DNA from 2 places in the Enterovibrio sp. QJM3NY_24 genome. Region 2 is predicted to be linked to the other one. Evidence: predicted binding sites of a transcription regulator. Region 2 holds the regulator's gene; the other holds the start of a gene.
The links. The regulator PurR, encoded in region 2, represses purine synthesis genes. The targets are predictions, from matches to a motif close to TNANGNAAACGTTTNCNTNA.
Positions count from the first base shown of each region.

Region 1 (4,216 bases), 420 kb from region 2:
CTCAAAGTCCTGTGTGTATATCCAATACTGTATAGGCATACAGTAGTTATATATTTATCAAAAAACAATAGGAATGAAGAGAACATCGAGACGGTGATCACGAATATTGATGATCTTATCGGTTTAAAAATCAGTTTATGTGGCCTGACGGCGTTGTTAAAATGGCCTCACAATGGAAATACATAATGAGATCTGGATATGGATCAGGAATTCTGGCATAGCCGCTGGGCGGAGAATCGTATTGGTTTTCACCTTACCGACACGAACCCTCTGCTGACAAAATATTGGGCAGCATTAACCCCAAAACGCGAAGAAGCGGTATTTGTCCCTCTGTGCGGAAAGTCAGTGGATCTTGGCTGGCTGGCGACAAAACATGATGACGTGGTGGGTGTGGAATTGAGTGAGATCGCCGTGCGTGCGTTTTTCTCAGAGCACCTTTATACGCCGCTGGTGACGGCGATCAGCCCTATCATGAAGCTTTATCAGTTTGATGAGGTCTCCATTTACAGCGGTGATTATTTTACCGCGCCGTTAGACACCTATCCGTTGATTTACGATCGCGCAGCACTGATTGCTATGCCCCAAAGCATGCGACAGCGATATGTTGATAGGCTTCTTTCTTTGCTGCAACCAGGTGGTCGAATATTGTTAGTGACATTGGATTACCCACAAGATCAGATGGATGGCCCTCCTTTTAGTGTGACGGCGGAAGAGGTGATGTCACTGTATGACGGCTATAAAATTACGCAGTTAGCACGAGATGAAAACAGCGATCGCCCACCGAAAGGGCAAGCGGCTTCGTATTTCGTAGAAGAAGTGTGGATGATCGAGTCGAAATAAAACAAGAAAACTTGACGTTCTCTCATTGAAAACCAGCCACCCATTGGGTGGCTGGTTTATTTCGGCAGCGCCAATCTAGGTTCGTTTTGTCCGATTAGATGTAGCGCTAAACAGATTAATCGAGATCAAAAATCAATCTGAATGGCAGATGCTGCGGTAACGGCTTTACGCACTGCTGAATTGGTATCTGTGTCTCTTGCCAATGCCACACCAAGACGGCGACGGCCATCAATGTCCGGTTTACCAAACAGACGGACTTGGGTATCTGGGTAACGTAGTGCTTGTGCAATACCATCAAAACCAATGTTGTTTGAGCTGCCTTCTCCTAACACCACGGCAGATGCCGAAGGGCCATACAAGTTAATCGCATTGATAGGTAAACCTAAGAACGCGCGAACGTGAAGAGCAAACTCAGAAAGGTCTTGCGAAATCAGCGTTACCATTCCGGTATCGTGTGGACGAGGGGACACCTCGCTGAACAGCACATCATCGCCTTTTACGAATAATTCCACGCCAAATAAGCCATAGCCGCCTAATGCCGCCACCACTTTTTTTGCGAGTTCTTCGGCTGCCTGACGCGCTTTTACGCTCATCGCTTGAGGTTGCCATGATTCGCGGTAGTCACCATCTTCTTGGCGATGGCCAATGGGTGCACAGAAATGAATGCCATCTATGGCACTGACGGTAAGAAGGGTGATTTCATAGTCAAAATCAACAAAGCCTTCGACGATAACGCGACCACGCCCAGCACGACCGCCTTCTTGTGCATAGTTCCACGCTTTTTCGATGTCAGCATTGGTCTTCACAACACTCTGGCCTTTGCCTGAAGAGCTCATAACAGGTTTAACCACACACGGCATACCAACAGATTCAATTGCCGCGTGAAACGCTTCTGAGGTATCAGCAAAGGCATACGGGGAGGTTGCCACACCAAGTTCTTCTGCGGCAAGACGACGAATGCCTTCTCGGTTCATGGTGAGTTGGGTTGCGCGAGCGGTAGGGACGATATTCACGCCGGATTTCTCAAGCTCAACGAGGCGATCAGTGGCAATGGCTTCGATTTCTGGCACCACGTAATCTGGTTTCTCTTGGGCAATGATGGCTGCAAGCGCATCGCCATCGAGCATATCGACGACATGGCTACGATGCGCAACCTGCATCGCGGGCGCATCCGCATAACGGTCACACGCGATGACTTCAATACCAAGACGCTGACATTCAATCGCTACTTCTTTACCTAGCTCACCAGAGCCCAACAGCAGGACGCGCGTGGCGCCCGGACGAGTTGCTGTTCCAATCATGATTATCTTCCATCAATGCAAATAACTGCTGGTGATTTTACCTTAAGCAATCGTTTGCGCAAGCGTTTGCCTTTGTGGTTTGTAAGGTTTTAGGAAGACTGAACTAAGTGAGTGTTTATTGGCGACGGGTTGACGATGGCGGGTTGATTAATGCTTAGCAGTGATAAGTGGTCGATAGAAGTACCGCCGCCTAAAAAGGCGGCGGAAAACGACAAAAAGTCGTATTAGCTATTTTTAGCTTTACGGGTTTCCCAGTGGGTAATAAAGAACACCGCAGCGACGATGATCGCAGCGCCCAACCAAAGGCGACCCGGCGGGACCCAACCAAACACCAAAAATCCGAACAACACATTCAAAGGCAGTTTGGCATTGTCAAAAGGCTGAACGAATGACGCATCCGCAGCGGCATACGCTTTGGCGATAGCCCATTGAGCAACAGCAGTGAGCAGGCCTGCACCAAGCAGAATAAGCCACACCATTTCTCCTTTTGGCATTGTCCAATCTGGTATCGCTAGCAAGATGTTAAACGGCGTGATGAGCAATAGCAGGTAAACGACCATGGTGGTGGGAGAGTCGTTGTGCGACAGTTTCTTAACCATCAAGGAATAAGTTGCCCAGAAGAACGCAGCACCGATAGGTAGCATGGTTGCCCAGCTAAAATCGTCTGACCAAGGCTCTAGAATGATCATTGCGCCCACAAAACCGCTCAATGTAGCAAGCCAGCGGGCAGGGCCTACTCGCTCACCCAGAAATAGGCCTGAACCAATTGTGGCAAACAGTGGGGAGGTCATCAGTAACGCAATGCCTTGCCAAATCGGAACGGGATAAGCGAGTGCCCATAGCCAAAGTTGGATACCAATGACTGAGAAGAAAACGCGTAAACAGTGCATGCCGAGATGGTCGGTCTTAAGTGCTTGGCGAATGCCCATGCTTCTCAGCCAAGGGATCATCACAATCAGCGCAATAAAGTACTGAACAAACGCAACCGTGGTGGAAGGTAGTTGCATTTTGAAGCTGACATATTGCGCAAGGCTATTGATCATCGCAAAGCATACGCCAGCGGTGAGCATCCAAGAAGCGCCAAGAACGGGGTTGTGAGATTGGCTCATGCGTGTACAGAAATGAGGAAAAGTGACGTGATAGTAGCGAACTTTGTCTGCGGGGTATAACGAAAACGCCGGTGTTACACAGCGTTTTTCAATGTTATGACGATAAACGCATCAACTGGGCATTAAATGGCCAAATAACCCAAAGGAATATCTGGGTTTAGGGCCTCTAGAACCGCTTGTGTATCTTGCAAGTGGCTGATCACGGCGTTGGCTTTTTCCACCAAAACAACTTCTTGGATGTCTTTTAATGCCACTTCTGCCAAGTTCATGGCGATGAGCGCGACTTGCAACGGGGGAAGACTAGGGTTGAACGCGGCATTTTCTGCGTACATACCTGAGAAGATCTGCCCGTTATTGTCACGGATAGCCACACCGCTCAAATTGTGTGAATACGGTGCATGACTGCGATTCGTTGCGCTGACAGCAGCCTGAATAAGTGCATCGTCTTCCTCGGCCGTTAAACCATGGTTAACAGGAGCCAGCAGTGGCTGGTCGATACCGAGATCAATCGGACCAAAAGGCTCTGGCAGATATTCGTGTAATAACTTGGCTTCACGATCGGGAAGTTGAATGTTTAGTGTATCCGCGCCGTTGATCTCATTCATAAACTGACGGCAGTGACCACATGGGCTGTAGTTGATGGTGATGTCTTTAAGCGCAGATTCCCCCTTCAACCAAGCGTGGCTAATGGCAGATTGTTCGGCATGTACCGCTTGATTGAGCTGCACACCTTCAAATTCCATGTTCGCACCAAAATAGAGACGACCCGACGCGCCACGAGCAATCGCGCCAACATAGAACTTTGAAATAGGGGCGATAGAGTAAGCCGCAGCGATAGGCAGCATGGCAACACGCAGGTCTTTGTCTGCTAAGCCCGTTAGCTTGAGTAGGTTTTCATAGTCTTGGGCACTGATTGTCGCGTCAAAATCTGGCGAGGTGCAGAGTTGTTCCATAGCCTCTTTGAGT
Region 1 covers NZ_CM173519.1:1,639,182-1,643,397, forward strand. The annotation lists gene AC3CIC_RS07265 (thiopurine S-methyltransferase) at 199-840, shown strand; gene purT (formate-dependent phosphoribosylglycinamide formyltransferase) at 966-2,141, opposite strand; gene AC3CIC_RS07275 (DMT family transporter) at 2,366-3,250, opposite strand; gene cdd (cytidine deaminase) at 3,373-4,216, opposite strand, start outside.
Region 1: the regulator PurR is predicted to act here: its motif matches at 2,196-2,215, upstream of purT (formate-dependent phosphoribosylglycinamide formyltransferase).

Region 2 (4,216 bases):
TCTACTGTAAGACAATCGCAGACATGGGTTACGACGACTGTCAGGGTCACCCTATGTGGTTCGAAAAAGTAGAGCGTAGCCATGGCGGTCCTAAGTCAAAGCGCTACCCGCTGCACATGCAAAGCTGTCACCCTAACTACCGTCTGCACTCGCAATTGTGTTCGTCAGACGCGTTCCGTGACACTTACGCAGTCGCGGGTCGTGAGCCTTGCTACATCAACGCTGCTGACGCAAAAGCACGTGGCATTGTTTCTGGTGATGTGGTTCGTGTATTCAACGAACGTGGTCAGGTCCTTGCGGGCGCAGTCGTGACTGACGACTATAAAGCTGGCGTATGTCGTATTGAAGAAGGTGCTTGGTATGCGCCACTTGAAGGCGGCAAGCCGGGTACACTTTGTACTTACGGCGATCCAAACGTACTGACTGTAGACATCGGCACCTCTAAGTTAGCGCAAGCAACCTCTGCGCATACAGCACTGGTTGAGATTGAGAAGTACACTGGTGAAGCACCTGCAGTAACAGGCTTCAACGGCCCAATCAACGTTGACGGCGTTAACCCACTGTTCCCGGCGATGGATATCGCATAAGAGACAGTATGAAGAAAAGGGCAGCTTAGCTGCCCTTTTTTGCTCTATGTTAGATAGACTTAAAGTGCTTTTTTTCAACTAACGGAATGACAATGCAAGAATTTATTGCCATTAACGAACAACGTGCAGAATTTTACTGGTGGATGTCTTCCCTTTTCGCCAGTGAATTAACGCAAGATGATTTGAATAATTACCACGGCAGCAACATGGATAACTATTTTTCCGCGTTAGCCATGACCGAGGAATTGAAAGCACCGATCGTTGAATTTCGCAACGCGCTTGCCGCGCTAAAGCTCCGCGAAGATGCACAACTCGAGCTAGCCGCTGATTTCTGTGGTTTATTCCTCAGTACACCAAAAACAGGCGCATTGCCTTATGCGTCTATTTATATTGGTGAAACCGGTCTGTTGAACGATAAGCCCGCGCAAGAGATGGGTCAATGGATGGAAAAGTACGGCATTGCTCAACGTAAAGATTTCAATGAACCGTTTGACCATCTTGCGGTTGTGCTTGATTTCATAGGGAACTTGGTCATTCTTGCCAACAAGGAAACCGAAGAAGACCAACAAGAATCCATGATGCAAGAACAGCAAATATTTTTGGAAACCATGGTCATGCCGTGGCTAGGTAGTTTCCAAAAATCGCTAAACCAGTTTGATCAATTCGGTTTTTATAAAGCCGCTGGTGCATTGCTCACTGCATTTATCACACTGGATCTTTTGTTCCTTAAAGGCGAATAAAAAGGTGCCTATCTATACCCAAACAAATTCTCGCTAAACAAGCATTTTGAAGTGTTTGGTTATGATAAATGAAGCCGGGCAAGCCCGGTTTTTTCTTTTTTTGAGCTTGGAAAACAGAAAAAACCCGCTATTTCGCAAGCTTGATACGCATCAAGCTTACGCGAGTCGCTTCAATTGAATAATTGCGGGCGCGGTCATGAGCCAGTAAACTGTGAACGCAAGCGATTGGCATTGAGAAATTTCTGTAACATTACAAACGCCTCGTCATAGTGCCGCCGCAGCGTTCCCCCCTTCTCCCACACTTGATGGAAAGCAAGTTGCTGGCAGTGTCGATGAAACCTCGACGACAAGGGGATGAGAGTCCGTCTCTCCGCCTATAGAAAGAACGAATCCATTACGCCGCTTAGCATAGCGGCGTAAACATGTTGAGCAGCCACTATTTCTCAAGCTGCTAATGAAAACGATAAGAAGATTACCCAATGGCAACAATTAAAGATGTCGCACGCATGGCTGGTGTATCTACGACAACCGTTTCACACGTGATCAATAAAACACGCTTTGTCGCAGAAAACACAACCAAGAAAGTATGGGCCGCAGTCGACGACTTAAACTATGCACCGAGTGCAGTTGCGCGCAGCTTGAAATGTAACTCAACGCGCACGATTGGCATGCTGGTCACCAAATCTACCAATCCGTTCTTTGCGGAAGTTGTACATGGGGTAGAAGAATACTGCTACAAAGAAGGCTACACGCTTATCTTGTGTAACACCGAAGGTAACTTAGCGAAGCAACGCGACTACCTGCGCATGTTGGCAGAAAAACGCGTAGATGGCCTGTTGGTGATGTGTTCTGACTTGAATGAAGAACTTCTTATTCTATTAGAGAAAAAGAAAGATCTGCCGATGGTTGTGATGGATTGGGGCACGCAACATGTCAACACCGACTGCATTCAAGACAATGCCGAACTCGGTGGCTATATCGCGACCAAGTACTTTGTAGACAACGGCCATACCAAAATCGGCTGTATTTCAGGTCAGTTAGATAAACTCACCTGTCAGACGCGCTTGGCAGGCTTTAGAACTGCGTTGGCAGAAGCTGGCATTGAAGAAAATCCGAACTGGATTGTAGAAGCCGATTTTGAGTGTGACTCCGCAGTTGAAGCGGCAAAAGCATTATTGGCCCAAGAAGACCGCCCAACGGCTGTTTTTTGCTTTAATGACATCATGGCACTGGCTGCAATCAGTACCTTCCGTCAGGCCGGGTTAGACATTCCTAACGACATTTCTGTTATTGGCTACGATAACATTGATCTAGCCGCATTTTTCTCACCACCGTTGACGACAATTCATCAGCCGAAAAATCGACTGGGTAAAACTGCAATCAAACTGTTATTGGAACGTCTCGCCAATAAAGAGAACGAACAGCAGATTTTTGTTATGCAACCAGAGCTCATCATTCGCAGTTCGGTGAAAAATATCAACGCCGAGTAAAATACGCGCTCTCGCGGTACTTCTCTAAAAGCCCGACCACTTTTTGCGGTTGGGCTTTTTTTATTAACTGGCAAGTTTTCCGACTGACTCAACCTCATTATTGCGACTCACCTCTTAAAGGGTAAATTGCCTAGTTTTCTAGTGCTACCCTTAAACCCAGCTATAAAGTAGTCATCTTGGTCAAAAATACTTCAATTACAAAGACAACCGGATATTATCAATCACATCAATAAGATTCTATCTGAACCAAGATCACACTTTATGAGACCAGCAATAACGACAAAATGATGCGATTCAGTTAAGCTAAAACCCGTCAAGAAAAAGGCAAACCATCGCGAAAGCGTGGGACGCAAAGCTTCCGGCCTCACAACACTGATTTTATGTGTTGGTGGTAGCGGAGCTACCGATGACGTTAGCATTCACATACCGGATATTTCTGGTTCGTTGACAATTCTCTGAATTAGCTTTGCTACGTTGCTCCTTGACCATTCATCCAGGAACGTATTGATTGAGAATTAGTCACATGGATAAACCAACGCTAAAAAACACACTGAAGTTCTTCGAATGCCTTGGCAAAATCAAATCCCGCTCTATGTTTGGTGGGTTTGGTGTATTTTGCGATGAGACGATGTTCGCACTGGTTGTTAATGATCAGCTTCACCTTCGTGCTGGTCAAACGAATGAAGCTGAATTCAAACATCTGGCGATGAGCCCTTACGTCTACAAAAAACGCGGCTTCCCTGTTGTGACTAAATACTATGCTGTGCCTGAAAATTGGTGGGTAAAATCTGACGAGTTAATGGCCTATGCCACGACAGCACTCACCATTGCCAGAGACGATCAGCAAGAAAAAAAGACGGCGGCGCCAACGCGTATCAAAGATCTGCCAAACTTGCGACTCGCCACAGAGCGAATGCTAAAAAAAGCAGGTATCGATTCTGTCGAACAGTTGCAAACACAGGGCGCCGTGAGAGCTTATCGAGCTTTGCAGAAATCACACCAAGACACGCTTAGCCTTGAGCTACTTTGGGCACTGGAAGGCGCGATAGAAGGTAAACACTGGTCAGTGATTACGCCTCAACGCCGTGACGAACTTTTGCAAACCTTGCACCAGTAACGCCTCAAAACCCAGCTTTCATCCAGTCAGTACAACACTCCTTTTTGAGATTGTTCTGACTGGTCTAGATATCCATTTTCTCAGTTTTAATTGTCACCAGTACCCTATCAACGCCAACCTAATCGCACTCCATACTGTATTCACACTCAAAACATGACACTTCCTACTGCATTTTTACGACAATAAGGCTCACTAAACCGAAAATAACATCATGTTCCATTGCTTATTGGCTGCGGGACAAGCTATGTTTTCAGTCAAAAATACTCTCATTTCTTCAGATCT
Region 2 covers NZ_CM173519.1:2,057,213-2,061,428, forward strand. The annotation lists gene torA (trimethylamine-N-oxide reductase TorA) at 1-587, shown strand, start outside; gene torD (molecular chaperone TorD) at 680-1,327, shown strand; gene purR (HTH-type transcriptional repressor PurR) at 1,807-2,817, shown strand; cyclic di-GMP riboswitch class I at 3,131-3,225, shown strand; gene AC3CIC_RS09025 (TfoX/Sxy family DNA transformation protein) at 3,341-3,934, shown strand.